4 regions of the Salinivibrio sp. MA351 genome follow, and region 2 is predicted to be linked to each of the others. Evidence: predicted binding sites of a transcription regulator. Region 2 holds the regulator's gene; each other region holds the start of a gene.
The links. Region 2 encodes CRP, which controls carbon source genes, mostly activating them, when cyclic AMP is high. Its sites were predicted from a motif close to TGTGANNNNNNTCACA; they were not measured.
Positions count from the first base shown of each region.

Region 1: the regulator CRP is predicted to act here: its motif matches at 3,437-3,452, upstream of BZG78_RS11080 (NupC/NupG family nucleoside CNT transporter).
Region 3: the regulator CRP is predicted to act here: its motif matches at 1,223-1,238, upstream of BZG78_RS10000 (glycogen/starch/alpha-glucan phosphorylase).
Region 4: the regulator CRP is predicted to act here: its motif matches at 2,713-2,728, upstream of BZG78_RS00265 (CTP synthase).

Region 1 is NZ_MUFG01000019.1:100,646-108,156, forward strand. Features, by position in the region: gene yccX (acylphosphatase) at 1-263, shown strand, start outside; gene BZG78_RS11065 (TusE/DsrC/DsvC family sulfur relay protein) at 401-730, opposite strand; gene BZG78_RS11070 (Bax inhibitor-1/YccA family protein) at 933-1,601, opposite strand; gene BZG78_RS11075 (divalent metal cation transporter) at 1,809-3,086, opposite strand; gene BZG78_RS11080 (NupC/NupG family nucleoside CNT transporter) at 3,668-4,876, shown strand; tRNA gene BZG78_RS11085 (tRNA-Ser) at 5,057-5,147, shown strand; gene BZG78_RS11090 (restriction endonuclease) at 5,619-7,511, shown strand, end outside.
Region 2 is NZ_MUFG01000003.1:29,006-36,516, reverse strand. Features, by position in the region: gene astA (arginine N-succinyltransferase) at 1-947, shown strand, start outside; gene astD (succinylglutamate-semialdehyde dehydrogenase) at 949-2,430, shown strand; gene BZG78_RS02660 (DUF1338 domain-containing protein) at 2,441-3,232, shown strand; gene crp (cAMP-activated global transcriptional regulator CRP) at 3,351-3,983, opposite strand; gene BZG78_RS02650 (phosphoribulokinase) at 4,233-5,102, opposite strand; gene BZG78_RS02645 (YheU family protein) at 5,159-5,377, opposite strand; gene BZG78_RS02640 (hydrolase) at 5,522-6,490, opposite strand; gene BZG78_RS02635 (TIGR02444 family protein) at 6,477-6,956, opposite strand; gene BZG78_RS02630 (ABC transporter ATP-binding protein) at 6,965-7,511, opposite strand, start outside.
Region 3 is NZ_MUFG01000017.1:13,289-20,799, reverse strand. Features, by position in the region: gene malT (HTH-type transcriptional regulator MalT) at 1-843, opposite strand, end outside; gene BZG78_RS10000 (glycogen/starch/alpha-glucan phosphorylase) at 1,352-3,802, shown strand; gene malQ (4-alpha-glucanotransferase) at 3,926-6,112, shown strand; gene glgB (1,4-alpha-glucan branching protein GlgB) at 6,219-7,511, shown strand, end outside.
Region 4 is NZ_MUFG01000001.1:53,120-60,630, forward strand. Features, by position in the region: gene eno (phosphopyruvate hydratase) at 1-919, opposite strand, end outside; gene BZG78_RS00265 (CTP synthase) at 994-2,628, opposite strand; gene mazG (nucleoside triphosphate pyrophosphohydrolase) at 2,784-3,578, opposite strand; gene relA (GTP diphosphokinase) at 3,629-5,845, opposite strand; gene rlmD (23S rRNA (uracil(1939)-C(5))-methyltransferase RlmD) at 5,914-7,245, opposite strand; gene barA (two-component sensor histidine kinase BarA) at 7,391-7,511, shown strand, end outside.

The DNA of each region.
Region 1 (7,511 bases), on a different contig from region 2:
AATGTATTAGGGCCTATGTCACAGGTCACGTTCAGGGGGTTGGCTTTCGTTATCAGACAGCCCATGAAGCGATAAAGCTCTCATTGACCGGGTATGCGAAGAACTTACCGGATGGGCGTGTTGAGGTACTGGCATGTGGCCGCAATGAATCGGTGGATGCCCTCATGGCGTGGTTAGATAAAGGGCCGCCTACCGCGGGTGTTGATCAGGTCGATAAAGAAGACGTGGAGTGGCGCGCCGTAGATGGCTTCGCAATACTATAGCGACTCGATAGGACCATGTCGCCTAGGTAACAAGTCGTGTTTAGCTAAAAAACAGCGCCTAGGTAACAAATAGCAATTAGCTAAAACATGTAAGCGCCGCGGTGGGTAGTGCGGCGCTTACAGACTGACCATCGGTACTAAAGACATTTAGCCGGCTTAGGTAAACCTGCCAGTTTTGTTGCCTGTTTAGCGGGACCTTTCGGGAACAGCTTGAACAAATACTTGCTGTTGCCTTTTTCTGGGCCGTATTCTTTTTCCATCGATTTAACCAACAAACGCACCGCCGGTGAGGTGTTGTATTCTTGGTAAAAGTGGCGGACAAAGTGAATCACTTCCCAATGGGCCTCGGTAAGGGCAATGCCTTCTTGCTCTGCAAGCATGGGAACTAATGCTTCGTGCCAGTCGTCCACATTTTTTAAATACCCCTGCGCATCCGTCGCAATGGTTTCACCTTCATACACCAGCATAGTCTTACCTTTGTTCGTCATCTGATCGGACGTTATCGCTGTTATTAAAGCTGCAAAGCATAGCGAGCAGGGAGGGCGAGTGCAACTGGCGTTCAACCGTGACTCCGTGCTGCACGCCGCACTGAGTGGGTGCGCCATTTAACAACAAAAAAGCCGGCGCGTGCCGGCTCTTTGTGTTTGTTACTGACTAAACCCTGGGGGGTTAGTCGTCGTTCATAAAGCCAAGAATGCTCAGCATATGAACGAAGATGTTGAAGATGTTCAAGTACAGCGACACTGTGGCGCGGATGTAGTTGGTCTCGCCGCCATTAATGATGTTGCTGGTGTCATACAGAATAAAGGCTGAGAAAATCAGTACCGCGATGGTGCTAATTGCCAGGCTCAACGCTGGGATCTGCAAGAAAATATTCGCGACCATTGCCACTAATAGGGCAATCACACCGGCAACCAAGAAACCACCCATGAAAGAGAAGTCTTTCTTAGAGGTAATGGCATACGCCGATAGGCCTAGGAACACCATCCCTGTGGTGGCAAGCGCCTGCATCACAATGCCTGGGCCGCTAGAAAGGCTCAGGTAGTAAGTCAGGGTTGGGCCGAGTGAGGCACCCAGCAAGCCGGTGAAGACGAATGTCCACACAATACCGGCAGAAGAGTTCATGGTGCGTGGTAGCACAAAGAACACGATCGCCAACGCACCTAGGGTCATACCTAGCGACATCATTGGGCCGATGCCGACAGCGATAGCGATAAAGGCCGCGATAGCACTGGTGATCAGTGTCATCGATAGCAGTGCATACGTGTTACGTAGCACCTTGTTTGTAGATAACGCACTCTGCTGTGACTGGCTGTGCGAAACGATACGATCGTTCATAACGTTCTCCCGGTTGGGTTAACAATCCATTTTTATATACGACAGTTATGCGGGCAGTCGTTCACTTTTTCAAGCTGCCCACGTCCTTAACCTAAACCACGACTGGCTTTTATAAGGTTAATAATACCTTATCCGCGCCTAACACCGATGGTGAAGTTGTAAAGGGATGTTAACCCAGCCCTTAAAGCGCGAACAAGGTAAAGTTTGTTACATCAACCACTTCCACCAGACGAACACGGCCAAGAAACCAAATAAATAGACCAGCCCGGTGATTGCCAATGCGCGCATCGCCTTGCTCATGGTCACTTCGGGTGGTAAACGGTGCTTGGTCACCAAAATATAGTTCAATAGCGCGAAAAAGGGCGTGGTGACAAATGCCGCGACCATGGCAAAATCAAGCATGGTCAGCAGCGCCCCAGTCCAAAATGCTACGATAGCCAGTGCCAACACAGCGATCAGTACCATCCAGCCTTGTGTAACTGCGGGTTTTGCTTCTGCTTCTGTTTGCTCGCGTAATAACCGTTGCGATTCGGACACCACCCGCGCATAGCCATCGATTACCGTGATGGTGCTGCCGAAGATACAGAAAAAGGCGACCACCGCAATCAAATAACGTGACCACTCGCCAATGGTGGCGGCATACAAACTCACCAATTGATGAGAAAAGCCAATACCGGATTGTTTCAGTTCAACCCCGCTGCCGTGCAGAAGCAGGGCACCCAGTGATAAGAACACAATCGCCAATAGCGCGGTGCCAATGTAGCCGACGTTAAAATCAAACAGCGCCGCTTGGGCATTGATTGGCTCAGATTGCGCTTTGCGCTTGAGCCACACCGATGTAATGCTAGAAATTTCAATCGGGGCGGGCATCCAACCCATGGTGACCACAATAAAGCCAATCGCTGCTACGGACCAAATCGACGGCGCATTAAAACTAGGCTCGACCGCGACTGGGTTACCGACCGCAACTGTAACCGCGACCAAAGTGGCGCAAGTTAGCGTTGCCATGATTACTTTAGCAAGCAGATCCAATGCCTTGTAGTGGCCAGCAATTAATATCACCAGGCAAGTGATCACAATAATGGTCGACAACACCGTTAGTGACAGATCAAACGGCACAAAATAGCTTAATAAGCTGGCGCTAAATAAGGTCAAGGCAGCGGTGTTAATAACACCAGACACGGCACTCAGTGCAACAAACAGCCACAAGTAAGGGCGGCCTAAGCGCGCATAGCCTTCTACCAGCGTTTCGCCAGTGCCTGCGGTATATTGTACGCCTGCTCGAAAAAAGGGGTATTTAAATAAGTTAACGAGCAGGATCAATGCTGCGAGCTGCCAGCCATAAATAGCACCGGCTTTGGTAGATGCAACAAGGTGAGATCCACCTACTGCCGCCGCGGCCATCATTATCCCTGGCCCCAATGCGCGTAGACGTTGCATCACCGACAAGCTAGAGCCTGCCTGATGCGAAGAGACGGTTTGCATGTGTGTTTCCTTTATAATAATTGCGTTGTTGTGTTTGCTTAATTTTATGATTTAACGCTATTGCTTTTATATTTTACGCGTAAGGCCGATTTTTATCGTTTTGCCTTCAGTGTTTTTGTCAATAGCTACCCATGAATAGCATATGAGTTAAACGTGTCAACCAGTCTTGCCATATTTATTCAGAGTAGGCGTCACGCTGGGTGCGAATGACCAACACCGCTAACCTGACATAAATATAAAGCGATAAACATCCGACCATTGTCTGAGAGAGCAGACAGCGCCGGAAAAGATCTTAGCAGGGTGCAATCAGGGCTGAATAAGTGTGATCTAAGATCAAATTCTGCTGGAAATGAGACTCCAATCACAATAGAATGCTCGCCCAACATGCGCTCTTTGCTCAGTGATAGGCAAAGAGTGGCTGTGTCGCGATTCGCGGCTGAAGAAAAAGCGTCCAAGGTAGGGCCCACCTTCACCGAACCCGCGGTACGATGTAACGCATGATGGAACCTCTTGCCTCCCCGGCAGCGTGTCGTACTCATCCGTACCGCAAGTGCAATACAACACGGCAAGGTAATCTATTTATGCAACTCCTCTATAGTGCGGCAGGTCTCGTCGCTCTGGTTCTGTGCGCGTGCGCATTTTCCACTAACCGTAAAGCTATCAATTGGCGTACCGTGCTCGGCGCGTTTGGTTTGCAAGCCGGTTTCGCGGCGTTAGTGCTCTATATCCCCTTTGGGCAAGCCATGCTGGGCTCAATGAGCAATGGCGCGGCTAAGTTGTTATCGTTCGCCAACGAAGGCATAGAATTTGTATTTGGTCCGCTGGCCAATGATGGATTTATCTTCGCTGTTAAAGTTCTGCCGTTAATCATTTTTATCAGTGCGCTGATTTCTCTCCTTTATCATCTCGGCATTATGCAGTGGGTTATTAAATTGCTCGGCGGGGGCATACAGCGATTACTCGGCACCAGTCGAGCTGAGTCGCTGGTAGCCACCAGTAACATCTTTCTTTCTCAGGGCGAATCTCCTTTGGTGGTTCGCCCTTTTCTTAGCAAAATGACTCGCTCAGAGCTATTTGCGGTGATGGTCGGCGGTATGGCCTCGGTGGCCGGTAGTGTGCTTGGCGGTTATGCCGCGATGGGTGTAGATTTAAAATACCTGATTGCGGCGAGCTTTATGGCGGCACCGGGTGGGCTATTGATGGCCAAAATCATCGTCCCAGAGACAGAAACACCGGCCGAGCAAAGCCAGGTTGAGATCAGCGATAGCGACCAAGCAAACGCGATTGATGCATTGGCTAGCGGGGCGATGAACGGCATGAAAGTCGCGGTTGCGGTCGGCACCATGCTGGTGGCCTTTATCAGTGTGATTGCGATGCTAAACGCCGGGCTGAGTAGTTTAGGGGAGTTGGTCGACATTGACGGCTTAAGCCTAGAAATGTTGTTTGGTTACCTGTTCTCACCCCTGGCGCTGCTTACCGGTGTACCCGTGCATGAAGTGTTTGATGTCGGCAACCTCTTGGGACAGAAGATTGCGCTTAATGAGTTTGTCGCCTTCTTATCCTTTGCCGATATTAAAGCCAACCTGTCGGTGCAAAGCCAGGTGATTGTGACTTTTGCCTTGTGTGGCTTTGCCAATATCGGCTCGATTGCCATTCAACTTGGCTCGATTGGTGCCATGGTGCCAGAGCGCCGCAAAGATGTGGCAAGCTTAGGCGTGCGCGCGGTGATTGCTGCCACCTTTGCCAACCTAATGAGTGCGGCATTGGCGGGTATTTTTATCGCGCTATAAACATTGCGCGGTAACGAGACTCGGTTAAAGTATCTCAGTAAAAGCAGGGCGATTGGCGGCAAGCTAATCGCCTTTTGCTAACATATTCGCCAAGCTGATCACAGCTTGAGCGAACAGACAAGAAGCGGTAAATAAAGGGTTTACAAGCCAAAGCGAACCCAATAATATACGCCGCGTTCCGGAGAGATGGCTGAGTGGTTGAAAGCACCGGTCTTGAAAACCGGCAAGGGTTAATAGCCCTTCTAGGGTTCAAATCCCTATCTCTCCGCCACATATAAAAAAGCCGCTGCTCAGTCAGCGGCTTTTTTGCGTTTATCCCCCCACAAATCCCCAAACCCTGACCGCGCCAACATTTTAGACCCCTTTGCCTAAACACACTGCCCAGCATCTGATAACCTAGCCCGCAAAAAATCGCCCTGTAAGGCCTTTTGGACGCCGCTAACCAGAGGGCGGTAGCGTGAGCGCTGCTGAGCCTATCATCTCGTTCCCACGCTCCTGCGTGGTAACGCATTGTGGGTTAGGTGGTACTGTTTTGGGATAATGTGAACGCCTGAGCCGAGATAGGCGGCATGCACACTTTCTCGGAAAAGAGACAGACCCTAAAGGCTCAAAATGTTATTCATAACAGTGGGTTAGATGAGGAAAGCCGCGTATAACGATTTTGGGAAATCGCGCATGCGCACTAATACAATGTTAGGGCGTAAGCCACCTACAGAGTTCAGCACTAAAGAAAGGATTACACATGAAAATAGAAGTTTCCTGTAAAAATGGCAGTAGTAAAAAAGCAAAAGGAGATCTTCTTGAAGGGTTAGCTAAAAAGCTATTATTGGCGCAAAACTATGATGTAATTGAAGAAATTCGTACAGTTGGTGCTGAACTGGATTTACTTTGTAAGCATAAGGTCAATGGTAAAGAAATATATGTAGAGTGTAAGGCTCAAAAAGACCCTGTTTCTGCGCCCGTATTAAGGCAATTATGGGGGACTGTAGATTTTGAAGATTATTCTGAAGGTTGGCTTATAACGACATCAGAGCTAACCAAAGACGCAAAAGGCTTTGTAGAAAGCTGGAAAACGAAACCGAAAGAGAAATCATCTCGCTTGAGTTTTTATACTCCAGAATTAATAATTGACTCACTAAAAAGTGCGTCAATTATTCGCACCCCTCCAACCGATTCAGCGAAAAAGTTTGCTGGCTCATCTGACGCATTAGGTGATTGGACATTACTACTATCAGAGTTCGGTGTTTATTGGTGTGTCTATACACTAAAAGGTGGAGCACCTTTTGGCGTTCTAGTTTATAGTGCCTCGACAGGCGAGCATATAAAAGACAAAGAAACGATTAATAATTTGTCTTTATTGGATAGTACGTTAGCTGATTATGATCTTGAGATAGGCATTAAGTCTGAGCAATCAATTTCCACAAACTTATCTAAAAAATTACCACCAGTTGTCGAGGTGCAAATAGGAGAGTCATGGGATGATTATCGTCCAGCAAGGCCTAAAGATTTCGTAGGTAGAGATGTAACTCAAAAAGATATATTAAATTTTCTAAGTTCAGCGAAAACTAACTCAGGTACAAGAATTTTTGCTATAACAGGCAACTCTGGATTAGGGAAAAGCTCTTTAATAGCGAAACTTAGAGATAGAGCAAGAAATAAGCACTACCGAAAAAAGTATTTTGTTTACGCTGTAGATATTCGTGGTGCCCGAGAGCCTTCATATATTCCAGCATCTTTAATTGAAGCTTTGAGAGAAGCGCAAAAAAATGGTTTTGGTAATACAAGCGACTTATCACTTACTGATCCTAGCTCGCCTTTAAATTCTGAGAGTATTAGCGCATATCTGGACTCTTTAAGAGAAAAAGAACAAGTTGTTTGTTTGATATTCGACCAGTTTGAAGAGCTCTACTCTAAACCTGAATTATTTGGTATTTTTAAAGCTGCAAAAGACCTAATGCTCGATGTAGCAAGCAGTAAAAGTAATATTGTTCTTGGCTTCGCTTGGAAGACAGATAGTACGACTCAACAAGATCACCCCGCATATCATTTGTGGCACGAACTATCTGATCACCGAAAAGAGTTTCGGTTGGGGGTTTTTGAAAGTGGAGAAATATCTAATTCCTTAACTAAATTTGAAAAGGAAATAGATCAAAAAATATCTGCAGAGATTAGACACCAGATCTCTCAAGTTAGTCAGGGCTTTCCATGGTTGTTGAAAAAGTTATGTATTAACCTCTATGAAGGCATAGTAAAGGGAGAGAATACTGACTCATTATTTGTAGATCTTGATATTAAACGTTTATTTGAAGCAGATTTAGATGTACTAACACAACAAGAATTAGTTTGCTTGAGACTTATTGCTCAAAAAGCACCTGCCGATTGGAGTGAAATCATTGAAACTTCTGGAACGACAGTTCTTAATAGTTTGGTACACAAGCGTCTAGTCATTAAAAGTGGTGATCGCCTCAATGTGTATTGGGATATTTTTAAAGATTATTTATTATCCGGCAATGTTCCTGTTGTCCCTTACAATTATATTCCATCATCTGACGTATCGTCTCTTCTAAATATTTGTACAAAATTACTTATTGATAAGTATGTAACTTCAGGTGAAATTGGGCAAAAAACAGCTCTT
Region 2 (7,511 bases):
TCACCTCCTTGCCGGTCGATGCCGATTTGCTACAGGGGCGGATTAATAATTCGCTTGAGAGTTTTGCCAAACAGGTGACAGAGCCGGGGCCAGAGGGATATCTGATGGTCGCCGAAGATTTAGAAACCGGTGAAATCGCAGGGACCACGGGCATCGAAGCCGCCATTGGTCTTGATAACCCGTTTTATAGTTACCATCTGACCAAGGTGGTTCATTCATCACGCAAACTGAACGTGCACAACATTGTTGAAGTGTTGACCTTTGGCAACAACTACACGGGGGCGACAGAAATCTGCACCCTGTTTATGCGTCCAGAGTTTCGTGGCGGGTTAAACGGTAAGTTATTGTCTAAATGCCGCTTCCTAATGCTGGCGCAATTTCCAGAGCGCTTCGCTGACGTGGTGTTTGCCGAAATGCGCGGTGTGTCGGATGACGAGGGCAACTCGCCGTTTTGGCAGTGGCTAAAAGACAACTTTTTTAACATTGACTTTACCTTGGCGGATTATCTCACCGGGATTGGTGCCAAAGGGTTTATTGCCGACTTAATGCCTAAATTGCCGATTTATGTGAGCCTACTGAGTGAGGAAGCTCGTGCAGTTATCGGTCAAGTGCACCCGAATACCCGTCCAGCATTACGCTTGTTGGAAAAAGAGGGCTTTTCTTGCCGTGGTTATGTCGACATCTTTGATGCGGGCCCAACGGTAGAATGCTTACGCCCCAATATTGAGTCTGTACGTCACTCTTTCACCGCCTCAGCGCGCGTACGAGAGCACAGTAGCGCGCAGGATTATTTAATATCGAATACCGATTTTGCTGGCTTCCGTGCCACCGCGGCGAAAGCTGCGATCGATCACGAAACCAATCAAGTTGTGATTAGCCCAGCGGTTGCCGATGCATTGAATGTAAAAAACGGCGATCAACTGCGTTTGATTGCCATGGGGGGATAAAATGACAAAGCAATCAGCAGGCCATTTGATTCATGGCGAGTGGGTAAAAGGCGAGGGCGAGATCATGACCTCGCAAAACCCCTTTGATAGTCAATGTATTTGGCAAGGTGCAGAAGCGAGTCGTTCGCAAGTGGAGCAAGCGGTCAGCGCCGCACGCGACGCGTTTTTGCGTTGGCGTAATACCGATTTTTCTGAGCGCCAAGCGCTGGTGGAACGCTTTGCCGAGATAGTGAAAGCTAATACCGATGAACTGGCTCGGGTCATTGCCGAAGAAACGGGCAAACCCTTGTGGGAAACCAAAACCGAAGTCGGGGCCATGGTAGGCAAAGTGGCGATCTCCTTGCGCGCGTACCACGAAAGAACAGGCTCACGTGAAAAAGACGTCAATGGCACCCAAGCGGTATTACGCCATCGTCCACTTGGCGTTATGGCGGTATTCGGGCCTTACAATTTCCCTGGGCATCTACCTAATGGCCACATTGTTCCAGCTTTATTGGCGGGCAACAGCGTAGTATTTAAACCCTCTGAGCTGACGCCAAAAGTCGCGGAGAAGACCTTGGGCTATTGGCTCGAAGCGGGATTACCGCAAGGACTGATCAGCCTGGTACAAGGTGGGCGCAATACCGGCGAGGCGCTGGCCCAAGCTCGCGGTATTGACGGTTTATTGTTTACCGGTAGCGCCAATACGGGGCATATTCTTCATCGTCAGTTTGCTGGCCAGCCCGATAAAATGCTGGCGCTGGAAATGGGGGGCAATAACCCCTTGGTGGTGAGTGATCAGTTCGGTGATTTAGACGCCACGGTATACACCATTATTCAATCGGCCTACCTCAGTGCCGGTCAGCGGTGTACGTGTGCACGCCGCCTGCTGCTGCCTGAGGGAGAAGTGGGTGACAAGATCTTGACTCGCCTAGCACAATGGACCAAAACCGTGCGAGTGGGTGGCCAGTTTGATGATCCCGCACCTTTCATGGGCGCTCAAATTTCAATGGCTGCCGCCGAGGGGATTTTGGCCACACAACAAAAATTGATCGATCTGGGAGCTACCCCCGTCATAGAGTGCGAGCATTTACACGATGCGGTGATTTCTCCAGGGATTTTAGATGTGAGTGGCATTCAAGCGTTACCCGACGAAGAGTATTTCGGTCCGCTACTACAAGTGCAGCGCTATCAGGATATGGCTGATGCGATCACGAAGGCGAATGATACCCGCTATGGTTTGTCGGCAGGCCTTATCAGTGAAGACGAGGGCGAATGGCAATACTTCCTCGATCATATTCGCGCAGGGATTGTGAATCGTAATCGTCAGTTGACAGGGGCAAGCGGTGATGCGCCATTTGGCGGGCCAGGTGCGTCGGGTAATTTACGTCCAAGCGCTTACTATGCCGCCGATTATTGCGCTTATCCCATGGCATCAATGGAAGGGGATCAGGTGGTACTGCCTGAGACGTTCGCCCCCGGTATTCCGACTCAACAAGATTAAGGAGACCAACATGGACAGTGGCCAAGCGTTATTCGATAAATTATGGCAAGACTATATTAACCGTCTTTGCCCATCGGCACATCAGGTACATGCCTTGCTCGAAGAAGGGCAGCCTTTAATCAATGATCATATTGCCTTGCGGACATTTGGTTTGCCCAAGGTTGGGCTTGAGGTCTTGGCGCGCCCCTTCCTGGCGCTAGGCTATCAGCAAAAAGGGGACTATACCTTTGAAGCGAAAAAGCTCAATGCCTGCCATTTCGAGCACCCCGATCCTTTGATGCCGAAAGTGTTTATCAGTGAATTGATGGTCGAGCAATGCTCGCCTGCGCTGCAAGCCATTGTTCACAAGCTGGTGGCACAAGTCGATGCGTCGTCACTAACAGGGAGCGATTTTCTTCATCAGGGGCGGCTTTGGGACATCGATAGCGCCACCTATCAAGCGCTTGCTGAGGAGAGTGAATACGCGTCCTGGGTAGCCGCGCACGGTTATGGCGCGAATCATTTCACAGTGAGTGTCAATCAGTTAAAGGCTCATGATCATTGCCAATCGGTTAATCAAAAGCTGCGAGACAATGGCTTTGCAATTAACGAAGCGGGTGGGGAAGTAAAAGGGGACGCATCCGTTTATCTGGAGCAATCCTCCACCATGGCTGACCGTGTCCCTGTTGTTTTCTCTGATGGCACGCAAACCATTCCAGGTGGGTTTTATGAGTTTGCTAAGCGTTATGTGTTGCCCAACGGTGAGTTGTACCAGGGGTTTGTTGCCGCTTCAGCGGATAAAATTTTTGAGAGCACGCACTAACAAATAGTGGATATAACGAGGCCTAAACGGTTAAGGAAGAGTTCGCTCTTCCTTTTTTTTGTTTTAAAAAGAAAAACCGACGCCAGGGCGTCGGTTGGGAATACAGAGAGCGCTGTGATTAGCGGGTACCGTATACCACGATGGTTTTACCATGGGCTGAAATAAGATTTTGCTCTTCCAGCATTTTAAGAATACGTCCCACGGTTTCACGCGAGCAGCCAACGATTTGGCCAATTTCTTGACGTGTGATCTTAATTTGCATGCCATCAGGGTGCGTCATGGCATCGGGTTGCTTCGCTAAATTCAACAAGGTTTGCGCAATACGGCCCGTGACGTCCAGGAAGGCAAGATCCCCCACTTTTTGGCTGGTCACTTGCAAACGGCGCGCCATTTGTGAGGACAAACGCATCAATATATCGGGGTTAACCTGGATCAGTTGGCGGAACTTTTTGAATGAGATTTCTGCCACTTCACAAGGAGACTTAGCCCGAACCCAAGCGGTACGCTCCTGATCATCTTCGAAAAGGCCTAGCTCACCGATGAAATCACCTTGGTTAAGATAAGACAGGATCATTTCCTTGCCTTCTTCATCTTTGATTAGAACGGCGACAGACCCTTTCACGATGTAATACAAGGTCTCCGCTTTTTCGCCTGCATGAATCAGCGTGCTTTTAGACGGATACTTGTGGATGTGACAATGTGAAAGGAACCACTCGAGTGTAGGGTCTGTTTGAGGTTTTCCTGGAACCATATAACTTATTTCCTCTGCATGTGTTGCCCGGCAACAACGTCCTATCTTTGTCTGAGGGGTAACCCACCAGATCTATGCACAGAATACGAAGTCTGGGCGCGGGCTACAAGCTCACTGTATGTTAACAAGAGTGTATCTTTTTTTGTTAGCAATTTCTTGATTTTGATCTAGGCCAACCGCCTAAAAATCTGGCAAAAACGTGGCTAAGATCACGGCTTGAGAAGTAATACACGATAGATGCGCTACGCCCTAGCCAATCTTGCCTTTTTCGATTAGCTGCTGAATCAATGGACGGATGATAAGTTCCATCGCAAAGCCCATCTTACCGCCTGGCACGACGAGTGTATTATGCCGTGACATAAAAGACCCCGTGATCATTTGCAGCAGATAAGGGAAGTCGACGTTTTTCATCCCTCGAAAGCGGATCACCACAAAGCTCTCATCCAACGAAGGAATGCCTTTGGCGTTCAGTGGGTTGGAGGTATCGACCGTCGGCACCCGTTGAAAGTTAATGTGAGTGCGTGAGAATTGCGGCGTAATATAATGCAAATAATCGTCCATCGACCGCACAATCGAGTCGGTGACCGCTTCGCGTGAGTGGCCCCTATCGCGGGTATCGCGGACAAACTTCTGAATCCACTCAAGGTTGACGATTGGGACCATACCAATCAATAGGTCGACATGTTGGGCGACATTGACCTCACCATCAACCACACCGCCGTGCAAGCCTTCGTAAAATAGTACGTTGGTATTGTCGGGTAAATCCTGCCATGGTGTGAAGGTCCCTGGCATTTGATTGTAGGGCACCGCTTCATCAAAGGTATGCAAGTAGCGGCGATATTTGCCTGTGCCGAGTTCACCGTACTCACGGAAAAACTGCTCTAATCGCGGAAAATCATTGGCGGTGGGGCCAAAGTAACTAATGTGCCGTCCTTGCTCACGTGCTTTACGGATCTCGACGTCCATTTCCGGTCGCGTAAAGCGATGGAAACTGTCCCCTTCTAGCCACGCCGCTTTGATGTTCATCATCTGGAACATCTTACGGAATGCTTCGGACGTGGTGGTGGTCCCTGCTCCTGAAGAGCCGGTGACCGCGATGATTGGATGTTTAGCCGACATGACGCGCCCTGTCATTCAGTCTGAATGTGTATCGCTGTTTATTGCGTACAGCGATGCTAAGATCTGAGTGCTTCTTTACGACGAATATCCACTGTCTCGTGCAACTCAGAATACACAATCACGGCGTCGCCGGATTGCAGTTGTTGGCGAACATCCGCCACTTTTTGTGCAAAGCTGACTTCCTGCTCACCATAATCGGTTCCTTCCCGTAACACAAAGTGCTCGATTAAACGAGTCAGTGTTTCCTCAGGGACCGATTGCCAAGGAACCATCATACTACATCACCTTTTGTTGATTTATGGCTGAGACGTTAGGGTGCTTGATGCTGATATTGTGAATCAGCTCGCATTTTACCCAATCATTCAACACAATGCAGTAGATCAATGTGCGTCGGTCTTTTTTGCTTTGCTCGTCCCTTTTTAACGGGACGAGCAAAGGCGTGAGGCTAACCAGTGAGGCACCGACTGCTCCAGCCAGAACTGTGGCTGGCGCCAACTGCCGGTAACAAAACCAACATGCCCACCATGCTCGCTCAGTTGATAGTCAATATTCGCGGGCAGAGGCGAGGTTGGGATTACTGCGTCGGTCATAAAGGGATCGTCTTTCGCATGGATAATCGCAAGTGGGACCGTAATAGCGTCAAGGACAGATAAACCACTACAGCTTTGATAGTAGTGTTGAGCATCGTCAAAGCCATGCAGCGGTGCGGTGACCGTTTGATCAAACTCGAACAGAGTTTTAATCTTTGGCCGCTCCCCAGCATGCCACCGGCCCACTTTTTGGTGTCGGGTAAGTTTTTCCGATAAGGTTTGTCGCATCGACCGTAGCAAATACGCTTGATAAACACGGGAAAACCCTTGTTGAATACGGGTCGAGCACGCCGCTAAATCGAGCGGGGGAGAAATAGCACAACCACAACTGACAATCGGATCATGCTGATAGTCGGCCAGGTAGCGCACCAACATGTTTCCTCCCAAAGAGACTCCCACAGCGGCAATCTCATTGTTCGGGTAGGTCTGGCGTAAATAGGTCAAAAATGCCCGAGCGTCCTCCGTTTCGCCGGAATGATAAGTCCGCGGCGCGCGATTAAGACGGCCACTGCAACCGCGAAAATGCATCACCACACCGCACCAGCCTTGCTGTTTAAAAGCGGCCAATAATCCATTGGCATAAGGGCTATCAAAGCTTCCTGCCAGGCCATGAAACAAGACAATAATAGGCTGTCCTACCTCGGGATGATGCGTCCATGCAAGATCGACAAAGTCACCGTCAGGCAGATCAAACGCTTGCCAAATAGGCGCAAAAAGCGGTTGCCGGCGCAGCAGGCGTGGCAGTAAGGTTTGCAGATGCGCATTACGGGCAGTTGGAATGGGATTAAAGGGTGTCATCATCGCATGCTCCATCCTCTTTTGCAGGCCGGTCTACCCGTAGTGGTGTATAGAGATTACGGGCAGAGGGGGATAGCTGGCGGCAATAATAGGCCAAGGGAGACGCGGCTTGTGTGAGCCAGGATTGACGATTAAGCACTTCAATCAAGTCTTGTTGCTGGAACTTTTCTAAACTGAGTTCAAAGTTGAGCATTTTTTTATATTGGCCGGTTCCCACGCGTGGCTTGAGATCGCGCCTTAGATGGCGATAAGCGATCAGCAAATGTTCAGACCGGCTCAAGGCGTGTTTAAGCTGGGTGAGGCTCTCGGGGCTAAGCCCGTAACCGTGGCTTTCAATCCAAGCGAGCAACAAAGCAAGGTTCACATTGCCTTGGTGCTCGTCTTGTAATTTAAGGCAGGCTTGTTTGACCTCTTGCTTAGCATAGTGGTGCAAACAAAACTGCCAAAGATCGGCGGCGTTTGCCATCCCAGGCGTTAGTGTTGGTTGAATGTCGCCTCCAGGGCTTCTAGCGCTTCTTGTTGCTCCATCCATTCTTGTTCCACCTCTTCGAGCGTCGACTTTGCATCGGCTTGGCGTTGCAATTGCTCCGTTAAACGGGCTTTGTTGTCACTCTGGTAAATAGCGGGATCCGCTAATTGGTTTTCTGCTTCTGCGATAATGGCAGAAAGTTGTTCGATCTTTGTGTCTAAACGGTCAATTTTTTTTCGTAGTGGCGCCGTTTGTTTTCGGCATTCGGCTTCACGACGCTTTTGTGCTTTTCGATCTAACTGCGTTTGCTGTGGGGCAAGTTTTTCGTCTGCGGCTTGCTTTTTGTTTTCCGCACGATCAGCGCGTTGTTGTTCGGTCAGCCAGCGGTGATAGTCGTCTAAGTCGCCATCAAAGGGCAGCACTGCGCCATTGTCCACCAAATACAAGTCATCGGCTGTCGCACGCAATAAAAAGCGATCGTGGCTGACGATCACCATCGCGCCATCATAGGATTGCAATGCGAGCGTTAACGCTTGGCGCATGTCGAGATCC
Region 3 (7,511 bases), on a different contig from region 2:
GTTGAACATTTCTAATACCGACACTTTCATCAAAAACTGACGGGTTTCAGTATCAAGTAAATCAAACACTTCTTCCGCTAAATAGTCCCAAAGATGGGCATGGTTAAAGCTGGCACACGAGGCCGCGCTTTGCATGAGCGTACGCTTTTGGTGCTGTGCTTGAATCGCAATCAGTTGCAATGCTGACGGCCAACCTTCAACGTAGGTACACAAGGCATTGGCGGTTGACTCATCGACCCCATCGGCCACGCGTTGATTAAAAAAGCGGGTGGTCTCTTCGTTATCAAAGGCGAGTAATTCGTTCCCGATTTCGATCATTAAGTCACGAACACGCAAGTTCGCGGTGCCCAATGGCGGGTTGGCTCGTGAAGTGACGACCAAAGTGAGGTTATCCGGCATGTGCTTGATGAAAAAACGCATGGCTTCATGGATTTCTTCGTTATCAATAAGCTGATAATCATCCAATACCAGATAGCTGGTGGCATGAAAATTCGCTAACTCGGCAAACACATCGGATAAAAGTGCACGAAGCGATGAGAATTGGCGCTTCTCAGCAAGCTTAATGGTGTTTGCGCAGCCTTCTTGCGTGGCTTGATGCAGGGCTTGTAACAAGTAGTTAATAAAGCGGAAGCTATCATTGTCACTGTCATCAATACTAAACCAGCCAACATGGGACTGATCAGCCAGCCATTGTGCGGCCATGGTTGTTTTGCCATAGCCGGCGGGGGAGCGGAACATCACTAATTTATAGTGAGGCGCTTGTTGTAGCATATCGAGCACCCGAGGGCGCAATATGGCGTTATAAAGCCGACCTGGTCGAGTAAGTTTTGATGGGATCCACATAACACACTGTCCTTAACCTCAAATACGGTGCCGGCCCCTCAGCGCGACACTGCTTTATCCTCCTTGGAGTCTATGCGACTCCTAGATAGCAAACTATGATCTCTCTCCACTCTTGTGTTGATTGCTCTAGAATGGTGCATCTACGCCCTATATTCGTGATTTATATCACAATAGTTTTTTGTTTTCGCTATCCTTTAAAATAGCTTTGTACATTTATGTGTCCTGGAAAATATAGAATTTGCGCTGGAGCACAAAAATAACAAAAGTGATTTCTTACTTTTCATGCTGCTTTTCGAATGCTTTTTGTCCCATAACGTGATGTTGATCACTGGCTTGTATGTGGATGCTAGGATTGATGAGAGGCGGCTCACTGTTGGTGTGTGACACAGCTCTCTACGCCCTGCTATCTCCTCCTTTCCGTCACTGTGAGTGGGAGGATGTTTGTTACTCTCGAGTTGGGCAGGATGAATAGCCATCAAGGTTTCATTCCATTATTGAGAGTTATGACATGACCCCAAAACAGCAACATGCCTTTGATAAAAGTGCGTTTAAAATCAGCATGGTCCAACACTTGACCCAGCTAGGTCACGCACCTGAAACCGCTCAACAACGCGATTGGTACCTTGCCTTAGGGCGTGCATTGGCTGAGCACACAACAGGCGACTTGGTGGCGACTGAAAACGATCAAGCGATCAAACAGGCAAAAAGCGTTAACTATTTATCTCTTGAATTTCTCATTGGCCGCTTGACGGGCAACAACCTGATTAGCATGGGTTTATACGATGTGATTGCTGAGGCCGTTGGTGAACTCGGTCTGGGTCTTACCGACTTATTAGAGCAAGAGCGTGACCCGTCACTCGGCAACGGTGGGCTTGGGCGTCTCGCCGCTTGCTTTATGGATTCACTCGCGGCACAGCAATATCCAGCAGTTGGCTATGGCTTACACTACGAATATGGCCTTTTCCGCCAATCTTTCGATCAAGGGGCGCAGCAAGAAGCGCCTGATGCATGGCGTGAGCCAGAAGGCTACCCTTGGGAAGTCGTCCGTCCGGACCTGACTCAAACCATTGGTTTTTATGGCCATGTTGAGGTTGTTGAGGAAGCGGGGCATACCTATCGTCAATGGGTGCCTAGCTTGAAAATCCAGGCAATGCCTTGGGACTTACCCATTGTCGGTTACCAAAGTAACACCGTTTATCCATTGCGTTTGTGGGAAGGTCGAGCACTGACACCGTTCGCGCTTGATGCTTTTAATGCGGGCGAGTACACCCATGCGCAGCAAGCTGATATTGATGCGGGTAACCTGACTAAAGTCCTTTACCCCAACGATAATCATGATGCGGGCAAGACGCTGCGTTTAATGCAGCAGTACTTCCATAGCGCCGCCTCAGTGGGTGACATCCTTCGCCGTCACTTGGAAGCAGGACATGCGTTGGCGGCGTTGCCGGAGTATGAAACCATTCAGCTTAACGATACTCACCCAACGATCGCCATTCCGGAACTGATGCGTGTGTTGCTAGATGATTATCGCTTAGGTTGGGATGAAGCGTGGGCCATTGCTAGCCGTACCTTCGCTTACACGAATCATACGTTATTACCTGAAGCGCTTGAAACGTGGAGTGAATCGCTCATGGCAGAGCTTCTTCCTCGCCATATGGAGATCATTTTCGAGATCAACCATCGTTTCTTACAAGACGTGGAGCAAAAGTGGCCTGGTGATGTGCGCAAACAGCAAGTGTTATCCGTGATCGATGATCAAGGTGAACGCATGGTGCGCATGGCGAATCTGTGTGTGATTGGCTCTTATGCTGTCAACGGTGTCGCGGCCTTGCACTCACAGTTGGTTAAACGTGATTTATTCCCTGAGTTTGATGCGCTTTATCCAGGTCGCATTCAAAATGTGACAAACGGCATTACACCGCGTCGTTGGTTGAAATTCTGTAATCCTGATTTATCAAACTTGATCAGTGAAAAAATTGGCGAGCAGTGGCCAGCACAGCTTGAGCAACTCGAGCAGGTTGCACAATATGCTGACGACGCTGATTTTCAGAAAACCTTCATGGCGGTCAAGAAGCGCAATAAACAGCGCCTTGCTGACTGGGTAAAATCCAACCTCGATATCACGCTTAACACCGATGCGATTTTCGATGTTCAGATCAAGCGTCTACACGAATATAAGCGTCAGCACTTAAATCTATTGCATGTGATTTCGCTCTATCAGCGCTTGCTCAACGAGCCAAACTTTAACATGGCGCCGCGTGTTGTCTTTTTTGCCGCTAAAGCAGCCCCAGGTTATGAACTGGCAAAATCGATCATTTTCGCTATCAACAAGGTGGCCGAAACGATCAATAACGATCCACGCGTTGGCGATAAGCTTAAAGTGGTGTTTATTCCAGACTACCGCGTAAGCATGGCAGAAATTATCATTCCAGCCGCCGATGTGTCAGAGCAAATCTCAATGGCCGGTAAAGAAGCGTCGGGCACGGGTAATATGAAAATGGCCCTTAACGGTGCCTTGACCATTGGTACCATGGATGGCGCTAACGTCGAGATCCGTGAAGAAGTGGGTGACGATAATATCTATATCTTTGGCTTAGATGTTGATGGTGTCACCGAATTACGCCAAAAAGGCTATCAACCCGAAACAGCGTACCAAAATCAACCGCTTCTAAAAGCCGCTTTAGATAGCCTATTGGATGAAACCTTCACGCCAGGGCAGCCTGGTTTGCTGCGCCCTGTCTTTGACAGCGTGATGACAAGTGGTGACCCGTACTTATGTTTGGCTGACTTTGCTGATTATGTCCGCGCACACAATGACATTGATCGTGATTATCGAGACATGTCGCAGTGGGCACGCAAAGCCATTCTTAACACCGCGCTGGTTGGTAAGTTTAGCTCTGACCGTTCCATCCGTGATTATGTTAATAATATTTGGCAGCTAAAAGCGATCAAACGCTAATTGCTAATTGCAATATAACGGGTTAACAACCTGATAGGTGGCAAGGGATTCGCCTTGCCACCTGATAATAATGACAACAATATTGCCCAATAAAAGAAGGGGGCAGACCCCTCGGAGAAAGCGATGAAAGAATCTGCATTAAAGACAGTCGCACACATGGCGAATCTTGCCGACCGTTATATCAGTGCTTGGGGCACAGAAGCGGCGGTGCCAGACAGTACCTTACATGATTTATTAACGTCACTTGGCTATGACACACGTCATGATGATGCGTTGTTGGCATCAGCGGAGAGAAAACATAAAACGGATGTGCTTGCCCCCGTACAGGTGGTGCAAGACAACGAACCGGTTGAAATTGCGCTTTACCTTGGCACCAGTGCCAGAGACAGTGATTTTAGTTGGCGTTTGGAAACCGAACAGGGCGAGTGCTTTGAAGGTTATCTTCAGTCACAAATTATTCGCGATGAACGCAGTGAGGGTGGCCCGCTCGTTTTTAGCTTACCGTGCGCTCTACCTTGGGGCTACCACCGTCTCTTTGTAAACCGAAAGCGCCGCAAATCTCCCTATCAGATGACGTTAATTATGGCGCCTTCTCAGTGCTATAAACAACCTGAACTGAATGCGCACAAAAAAATGTGGGGGCCGAGTATTCAGCTCTACACCTTACGCACTCCACATAATTGGGGCATCGGTGATTTTGGCGATCTCAAACAGTTGGTCAGTGAATTGGCGTCACGCGGGGCAGATTTTGTTGGTCTGAACCCCATTCATGCGCTTTTCCCTGCCAATCCTGAAGCCGCGAGTCCTTATAGCCCGTCATCGCGTCGCTGGCTTAATCTTTTGTATATCGATGTCAGCGCGGTGCGAGAGTTTTCATTGAGCGCCAAAGCGCAGCAACTGGTGGGCAGTGCCGCGTTTCAACGTCGATTACAGGCCGTACGTGATACCCATTGGGTCGATTATAGTGAAGTTGCCGCATTGAAGATGGCGGTATTGCCGTTACTGTTTGAGGAGTTTAAACAGCGGGAGTTGCTGCAACAGACGCATCGTGGCCGCGCTTTCTTAGACTTTATTGAGCAAGGTGGTGACAGCTTAAAACAGCAAGCGACCTTTGATGCATTGCATCAACACTTGCGCGCAGACGACGAGAATATGTGGGGCTGGCCGGTGTTCCCAGAAAAGTACCGTCGCTATGAGAATGCAGCGACGCAAGCTTTTATTGAACAGCACCATGATGACATCCAGCTGTATATGTATTTACAGTGGATTGCTCAAATCCAAATCGAAGAGGCACAAGCGATCGCCGAAGAACAAGGCATGGCGCTCGGTTTATATCGCGACTTGGCGGTGGGTGTTTCAGATGCGGGAAGTGAAACATGGTCAGATAACTCGCCACTCGTGCTTGACGCCAGTGTTGGCGCGCCACCCGATATGTTGGGGCCGCGAGGACAAAATTGGGGCTTACCACCGTTTGATCCACAAGCGCTGCAAGCTTCGGGTTATCATGCTTATATTGAACTGTTGCGTGCCAATATGCGTCACTGTGGTGCATTAAGGATTGACCATGTGCTAGGTCTGTTGCGTTTATGGTGGATTCCGAAAGGCAAGAACGCCAGCGAAGGCGCGTATTTATATTACCCAGTAAAAGACATGCTTGCTATTTTGGCACTTGAATCACACCGTCATCAATGCAGTGTGATTGGTGAAGATTTAGGCACGGTGCCTGACGAAATTGGTGCGTTGCTGAGCGATGCGGGTGTGCATTCTTATAAAGTGTTCTTCTTTGAAACGTCAGAGGAAGATGGTGGATTTATTTCACCGGCCCATTATACCGAGCAAGCGATGGCAACACTTTCCACTCATGATATGCCAACCATTCGGGGATTTTGGCATTGTGATGACTTAAAAATGGGTCAAGAGCTGGGCTTGTATCCGGACGAAGCACAGCTTCAGCAGTTGTTTGATGATCGCTTAAAAGCGAAACAAGGGATCTTAGACAGTGTTCGTTGGCATGGCATGTTGCCGGAAGGTGTAGGGGCAGATGCACGTTATGTGCCGATGGATGGCTATTTGTGTCGCGCACTACAATTGCATGTCGCAGCCGGCCAATCTGCGCTGTTGAGTGTGCAGCTTGAAGATTGGTTAGAAATGGACAAGCCAGTTAATATCCCTGGTACGGTTGATGAGTATCCTAACTGGCGACGTAAACTCTCTGTGAACCTAGATACGTTGTTTAGCCGCGAAGAGTTAAATCAACTGGCGAAGGATCTTTCGCGGGTACGCTTACACGCGAGTCGTCTATCCGTTTGATCGCCTGATCACCACGCGACCACGCTCTATCCTTAGTGCTAGCCAACACATATGGGATGGAGCGTTTTTCTATAAGGACCCTTCTGTGTCACATTCCTCTTCCTCGATGACACCATATTATACGCACCCCGATCACTACGACATCGATCTCGCGGCCTTGTACAATCCTCGCTATGCGCATCAGCTCATGGGTGCGCATCCTATGACCTTGCCGGTTAACGGTGAGCCTATTGAAGGCGTGCGTTTTATTGTCTTTGCCCCTCATGCGCAATCGGTCAGCGTGATTGGCGATTGGAACCAATGGCAAGCTGATACCGCCTTGATGACGCCCATTGAAGATGGCTTTTGGGTCGGGTTTATTGCCAACCTTGGCACACACCAACGCTATAAATACGCCTTAACCGGTCCTGACGGACAGGGTTTACCCCATAAAGCCGATCCTTACGGGGCGTACGCTGAGCCTTATCCCTCGTTTGCGTCACTGACTTATGATCAGTCTGTTTATCAATGGAACGATCATCAGTGGCAGCAACGACCCATAACCGCAAAGCATCAACAAGCCTTGTCGTTTTATGAGTTACATCTTGGCTCGTGGCAACATGATGAAAATGGCCAAATGCTGGGCTATCGCGACCTTGCTGTGCGCTTAGTGCCGTATCTGGTTGATATGGGCTATACCCATGTGGAGCTAATGCCGGTCAGTGAGCACCCTTTTTATGGGTCGTGGGGATATCAACCCATAGGGCTTTTTGCACCGACCAGCCGCTACGGATCGCCGGATGATTTTAAGTATTTTGTCGACCAATGCCATCAGGCAGGGATTGGCGTGATCCTTGATTGGGTGCCGGGGCATTTTCCCACCGATGATCATGGGCTTGCGTACTTTGATGGCACGCCTTTATATCACGATCCTGATTCGCGTCGCGGTTGGCATAATGATTGGCACTGCCATCTCTACGATATGGGTAAAGATCATGTGCGCCGTTTTCTAGTGAATAATGCGCTGTATTGGCTCGATCAATTTCACATTGATGGTCTACGCGTGGATGCCGTCGCGTCGATGCTCTATCTCGATTATTCGCGTGAGCATGACCAATGGCTCCCCAACGCTGACGGTGGAAACGAGAATTACGACGCGATTGCGACACTAAAATGGATGAACGAGTCGGTTTATCACTATTTTCCCAATGCGATGACGATTGCTGAAGAGTCCACCACATTTCCTGGTGTGTCTGCGCCCACGTATATGGGAGGACTTGGGTTCGGATTCAAATGGAATATGGGCTGGATGCATGACAGCTTAAGTTATATCCGTGAAGCACCGGTGCATCGACGCTATCATCACGATACGCTGACCTTCCCATTAGTTTATGCGTTTAGTGAGAACTATGTGTTACCG
Region 4 (7,511 bases), on a different contig from region 2:
CGGTTTGGTGCTTAAAGCCGTCCCAATCAGACTCGTCGAGGCCGTCTTCGATAGACACGATTGGGTACTCTTCAGCCAGCTTAGCAAGATAGTGGTTAAACTCTTCTGAAGAGAAGGTTTTACCTTCACCTTTCATGTTGTAGATGCCTTGCTCTTTGTCATAGAACTCAGACGCTGCACAGTCCATTGCTAAAGTAATGTCTTTACCCAGCTCGTAGCCTGCTTGCTCAACCGCTTCTTTAATCGCGGCGAGTGCTGCTGCGTTTGACTCTAGGTTAGGCGCAAAACCACCTTCGTCACCAACAGCAGTGCTTAGGCCTTTGGCTTTCAGTACTTTGGCAAGGTTGTGGAATACTTCTGCACCGATGCGCAGCGCTTCTTTTAGCGTCTTAGCACCGACTGGCTGGATCATGAACTCTTGGATATCAACGTTGTTATCCGCGTGCTCACCACCATTCAGGATATTCATCATTGGCAGAGGCATAGAGAACTGACCCGCAGTACCGTTTAGCTCAGCGATATGCTCGAACAAAGGCATGCCTTTTGCCGCTGCCGCTGCTTTGGCGTTCGCCAAAGAAACCGCGAGGATAGCGTTAGCACCGAACTGAGATTTGTTCTCGGTACCGTCGAGATCGATCATCACTTGGTCGATATCCGCTTGCGCTTTAGCGTCTTTACCCAGCAATGCTTCTGCGATTGGGCCATTCACAGCTTCAATCGCTTTCAGTACGCCTTTACCCATGAAACGTGACTTATCACCGTCACGCAGTTCTAGTGCTTCGCGAGAACCCGTAGATGCACCAGAAGGAGCTGCTGCCATACCAACGAAACCACCTTCTAGGTGAACTTCCGCTTCAACGGTAGGGTTACCGCGTGAATCAATAATTTCACGACCTAGAACTTTAACGATCTTAGACATTGTGATTCCTCTCGTCTGTCATTGTTTTTAAAAATAAAGAGCGGCCGCCTTCTGGGCTACCGCTCGAATGTCGTTTATAGCTCACCACGCTGTTTTTTGCCTGCCGCAGCAACAAATCCAGCAAACAGTGGATGGCCATCACGCGGCGTTGAAGTGAATTCCGGGTGGAACTGGCACGCCACGAACCAAGGATGTGCTGGGTTTTCAATGATCTCTACCAGCTTTTTATCGGCAGACAGACCAGAAACTGACAATCCTGCTTTTTCTAGCTTAGGACGTAGCAGATTATTCACTTCATAACGGTGGCGATGGCGCTCATGGATTTGGGTATTGCCGTAGAGCTGATGCGCTTTCGAACCTTCAGCTAAGTGGCAAAGCTGCGCGCCTAGGCGCATGGTGCCACCAAGGTCTGACGTCTCGCTACGCTCTTCCACTTTGCCTTCTTCATCGACCCACTCAGTGATCAGGCCAACGACAGGATAAGGGCTTGCTTGGCTAAACTCAGTCGAGTTAGCGCCTTCCATGCCGGCGACATTACGTGCGTATTCAATCAACGCCACCTGCATACCAAGACAAATACCCAGATACGGCACATTGTTTTCACGTGCATATTGTGCCGCAAGGATCTTACCTTCAATGCCGCGGTCACCAAATCCACCAGGGACGAGAATCGCGTCCAAGTCCTTCAGCATTTCACTGCCGCGGGTTTCAAGATCTTGTGAATCCACGTACTTGATGTTGACGGTCAGGCGATTTTTCAACCCACCGTGTTTTAACGCTTCATTGACGGACTTGTACGCATCCGGCAATTCAATGTACTTACCGACCATACCAATGGTGACTTCACCCATTGGGTTGGCTTCTTCGTAGCTCACTTGCTCCCATTCAGACAAGTCAGCTTCTACGGCTTCAATGCCAAAGCGCTTGCACACCAAATCGTCCAACCCTTGCGAACGGATCAACGATGGGATCTTGTAAATAGAGTCGACGTCTTTCATGGTGATCACCGCTTTTTCCGCCACATTACAGAACAGCGCAATCTTAGCGCGTTCATTGGCAGGAATTGGGCGCTCACTACGGCATACCAGCACATCCGGCTGAATACCAATCGACAGAAGCTCTTTTACTGAGTGCTGGGTCGGCTTGGTTTTTACTTCGCCTGCCGCAGCCAAGTAAGGCACTAATGTCAGATGCATGAACATGGCATGTTCGCGGCCCACGTCTACCGTCAACTGACGAATCGCTTCCAAAAATGGTAATGATTCAATATCACCGACCGTTCCGCCGATCTCGACGATCACAATATCGTGACCTTCACCGCCTGCGACGATGCGATCTTTGATCGAGTTGGTAATATGTGGGATCACCTGAATCGTCGCCCCCAGGTAGTCTCCACGGCGCTCTTTGCGCAGTACATCCGCATAAACACGGCCAGAGGTAAAGTTATTACGCTTGGTCATTTTAGTGCGAATGAAGCGCTCATAGTGACCGAGATCAAGGTCGGTCTCTGCGCCGTCTTCCGTGACGAATACTTCTCCGTGCTGGGTAGGGCTCATTGTCCCTGGATCCACGTTAATATAAGGGTCGAGTTTCATGATGGTGACGTTAAGGCCACGCGCTTCAAGAATGGCTGCTAATGAGGCTGCAGCAATACCCTTACCGAGGGAGGATACAACACCGCCCGTAACAAAAATGTAGTTCGTCGTCATGCTAAACCTGAGAGTTGGATTTAGAGGAAATAAATGAAGTTCTGGACGGGATATTATGATACCAGACCCCACTGACTCCCACAATGTGAAAGCTACCACACACCCTGGTGTTTTTAATTGTCACAAATCAATTATGCCAATTACAGGATATTGCCTTACCCGTCTTTTTTAACCGCTTGCCACGCCGATTCTAGTTCATCCAGCTGACATTGTTGAATATTTTTTCCATTATCACGTAATTGATTTTCAACGCCACGAAAGCGACGTTCAAATTTCTGATTGGCTGCGCGCAACGCCTGCTCAGCATCCGTGCCTAGGTGGCGCGCGACATTGACGACAGCAAACAAAAGATCACCAACTTCGTCTTCCACACGGCTTGCGTCAACCGGTGTCTGTGCCAATTCATGTTCGACCTCTTCCAGCTCTTCTCGCACCTTCTCGATAACCGGCGCCACGGTTGGCCAATCAAACCCTGCCCTTGCACATCGTTTTTGTAGCTTGTGGGCGCGAGTTAACGCGGGCAACCCCTGAGTCACGCCATCTAATAGACTGCAGGATTGGGTTGAGGGCATTTTCTCTGCGCGCTCTTGCGCCTTAATACCTTCCCAATCAGGCGAGCTTAATGGCTTCCCGTCCGCATCTTTAGGACCGAATACGTGAGGGTGACGACGCGTGAGCTTATCGCACACTGCACTGACGACATCGTCAAAATCAAATCGATGTTGTTCGCGCCCTAATTGACTGTAGAACACAATTTGAAAAAGAAGGTCGCCCAACTCGTCTTTTAGGTCCGACCAGTTTTCACGCTCGATGGCGTCAGCCACTTCGTACGCCTCTTCTAAAGTATGAGGCACGATAGAGGCAAAGGTTTGTGCCTTGTCCCAGTCACAACCATGATTAGGGTCGCGTAAGGTCGCCATGATCGTCAGTAAGTTGTCAATTGACGCCATAAGAAGGTTCCTTCATGAAAAAAACGCCCTGTCGAAACAGGGCGAATGTATTAGCGGAGGCGTTTCGCTTCGACCACGTCTTTCACTTGTTCAAGCCGGTTTACAACGCGGCTTAAGGTATCTAAATCAGAGATTTCGAGATCAAAGTCCATGATCGACATTTGCTTTTTATAATCAACTCGGCTTTGCATCCCGGCTACCCGTGCTTTCTCATTGCTTAGCACGTTATTGATATCTTTGACCAGCCCGGTTCGTTCATTTGCCGAAAGGCGAATGCGTACATGGTATTGACCAATATGGCCTTTCCCCCACACCGTGGCGATAATCCGCTCCGGTGCATGATGGCTAAGCTCATTGAGCTGTTCGCAATCTGCACGATGGACCGAAATACCACGCCCTTGGGTAACAAATCCTTTAATGTCATCACCCGGCAACGGCTGGCAGCAGCGCGCGAGATGCGTCATCAGGTTATCAACACCTTCGACAACCACGGCATCGCGGTGGGCTTTGCCGGTGCTCGGTTTTTGTTCGCTTTGCTGCAGTTTTTCTAACAACTGCTGCTCTTCTTCTTCCAGGCTCGGTTTATTAATCAGGCCATTAATATGGTTCACTACCTGATTAATGCGCAAATCACCACTGCCCACGCCGGCATAAAGCTCGTCCAGCGTGTTAACGTTAAAGCGTTTTAGCGCCAAATTGGCATCTTTACTGATGCCGCCAATTTTTTGTAGCTCGGTATCCAAGATTTCTTTACCGGCAGCAATGTTCTTGTCTTTGTCTTGCTTGCGGAACCAAGCATTTATTTTGGCGCGCGCACGACTTGAGTTAACAAATCCATGGCTGGGATTGAGCCAATCTCGCGACGGGTTAGGCTCTTTTTGCGTGATGATTTCAACCTGGTCGCCCATTTGTAGGTGATAGGTGAACGGAACAATTCGCCCTTCTACTTTGGCACCAATGCAACGATGACCCACTTCTGAATGGATGTGGTAGGCAAAATCAAGTGGCGTTGCCCCTATAGGTAAGTCGACGACATCGCCGCGCGGGGTGAACGCATACACCCGATCGTCGAACACTTGGCTACGCAACTCATCAAGCATTTCGCCAGAATCAGACATTTCTTCTTGCCATGCCAATAGCTTACGCAGCCAGGTGATTTTTTCATCGTAGCCACTGCGGCCACTGGCTGAGCCTTCTTTATATTTCCAATGGGCCGCTACACCTAGCTCTGCATCATCGTGCATTTGTTTGGTGCGAATTTGAATCTCAACGGGCTTGCCTTCCGGCCCCAACACCACAGTGTGAATTGACTGATAACCGTTCGGCTTGGGGTTGGCGACATAATCATCAAATTCTTTGGGTAGATGACGGAACTGGGTATGGACGGCACCTAATGCGGCGTAACAATCCTGAAGTTGATCCGCAATGATGCGCACAGCGCGCACATCAAACAACTCATCAAACTCCAGATTTTTCTTCTGCATTTTGCGCCAGATACTATAAATATGCTTCGGGCGTCCATATACCTGTGCATTAATATGCGACGCTTCCATTTCCTGCTGGAGCCCTTCGACAAAGGCACTGATATAGTTTTCACGGTCAATGCGTCGCTCGGCCAGCTGCTTGGCGATTTGTTTATAGGTTTGCGCATGTTGGTAACGGAACGCGTAATCTTCAAGCTCCCACTTTAGCTGACCAATTCCCAATCGGTTAGCCAAAGGCGCATAAATGTTAGCGCTCTCTTTCGCTGCTTGCTGACGCACAGACTCTGGCGCATCTTTCACTTCACGTAAATGGCAAATACGCTCGGCGAGTTTAATCACCACGCAACGAAAGTCTTCCACCATAGAGAGCAACATACGGCGCACATTATCAACTTGCGAGGACGTGGCCTCATCGTCGGCTTGGGTATTTAAATGCCGAATCGCAGCGGTCTGCTGCACACCGCGAATCAGGTTGACTATCGACATCGAATAGTCGTCCGCCAGTGTCTCCAGGGTGACCAGTTCGGCGTCGACCATCGGAAATAATAGCGCGGCCAGCAAGGTGTCGGCATCCATGCTTAATGTCACGAGGATTTCGATCATCTCTCGGCCTCGCCACAAAGGCTGGCTGAGTGCTGATTCATCGTCACTCAATGCTCGACAATATTGGTAGCCGTCTAACAAGGCTTGTGTCGTCGATGCGTCTTGCCCGAGTCGCTTAACCCAGGTGTTAAGCTCAAATGTTTCATCTTCGTGTAGGTGGGCTTCTCGTACCGCAACCATAACTGTTCCTATCCTTAACTCTCTTACTGACAAGAGAGGCATGTCGATAACGACAAGCCACTAAACGCTTATGCCCGCTTGTTCGTCACCGGCTTAAACAAGGCCATCGATTCCATGTGTCCTGTTTGTGGAAACATATCCAGCATCCCTAATTTGACAAGTGCATAACCATTATCAAGCAGCACGCGGGCATCGCGCGCCAGGGTGGCAGGATTACAGGACACATAAACAATATGTGAAGCCCTCGATTGTGCCACAAAGTCTATAACACCCGCAGCCCCTGCGCGTGCCGGATCGAGTAAGATTTTGGTAAAATCGAGATGGGTCCACTCTCCTTCTAACGCGTCGCTATTTAAATCAGCTTGATAAAAACCGGTGTTATCACAACCATTTATCTTCGCATTATCTGCCGCCTGATTCACCATGGCTTGCACGCCTTCCACCCCGACAACGTGCCCAACCAGTTTGGCAGCGGGGACACTAAAGTTACCCAATCCACAAAAGAGATCCAAGACACGATCTTCTTTCTCTAGTGCTAACCAATCCAGTGCCTGTGACACCATGTCCTGATTGACCGTCGGGTTGACCTGAATAAAGTCATTCGGTTGAAACGCAAGGCGACATCCCGCCACTTGGTAATCTGGCGCGGCGCCGATAAGACGTTCAGGTGCGCCATCGCCTTGATGAAGATAAAAGGTGCAGCCTTGAGTTTCTGCCCAGTGGCACAATGCTTGACGGTCATCACTGTGCAATACCTTGGTGGTACGCAACGACACTACCGTGGTGTTGTCAGCCTCAATCAGATCAAGATGACCCAAAATACGTCGACCACGCAGGCCATCCAAACACGGACGCAAGTGCGCAAGCAAAGTATTCAATGACTCACTCAGGACCGGACAATGGCTAACATTGATAATCGCACTGCGTTGGCGAGCACGAAACCCCATTGCCAATGCCCCCTTTTTATCAACCTGAAGACTGATGCGTGCACGACGCCGATATTGCCATGGCCTATCTGTAATAGGTGCCGAGAGTGTTGCCTCTTCCCCAGCAAATTTTTGCATCAGCTCATTCAACGTTTGCTGTTTATGCGTAACCTGCCCTTCATGGCTTAGATGCTGCAAGCTGCAACCACCGCACTGCTGATAAACCGGGCACCCTGGCTCAACACGTTGTGTGGCGTGGCTATCGAGTTTAATTAATTGGCCGCGCGCATATTGCCGTTTTTGTTCGGTCAGCTGTACCAAGGCTTGCTCTTCCGGCAAGGTACCTGGGACAAACACCGGTTTTTTATCCAAAAAGCCAACGCCATCGCCATGATGGTCTAAGCGTTTAATGGTTATCAGCTGATGCTTTTGCTCAACCTTTTTATTTTTTTCGGGCTTAAAAAAGCGCGCCATGTCGTATTCCAGTGTTTAAAGCTTGTTGCCAAGCCAGTCAAGAGATCCTGCCAGTGGGAGTTGTGATAGTTCGCTGACTATTTTGTGATTGAATCATGTACACTGGCGCTAATTGTCGTGATTATTTTCCCATAGTTTATCTAGCATGACCAAATATGGCCTCCGCACTCGTGTTTCTGTACTCACTATTGCACCGACACTCATCGTTGGGCTATTACTCAGTGCATTTTTCACCAGCACCCGCTATCAAGACCTTGAGCAGCAAC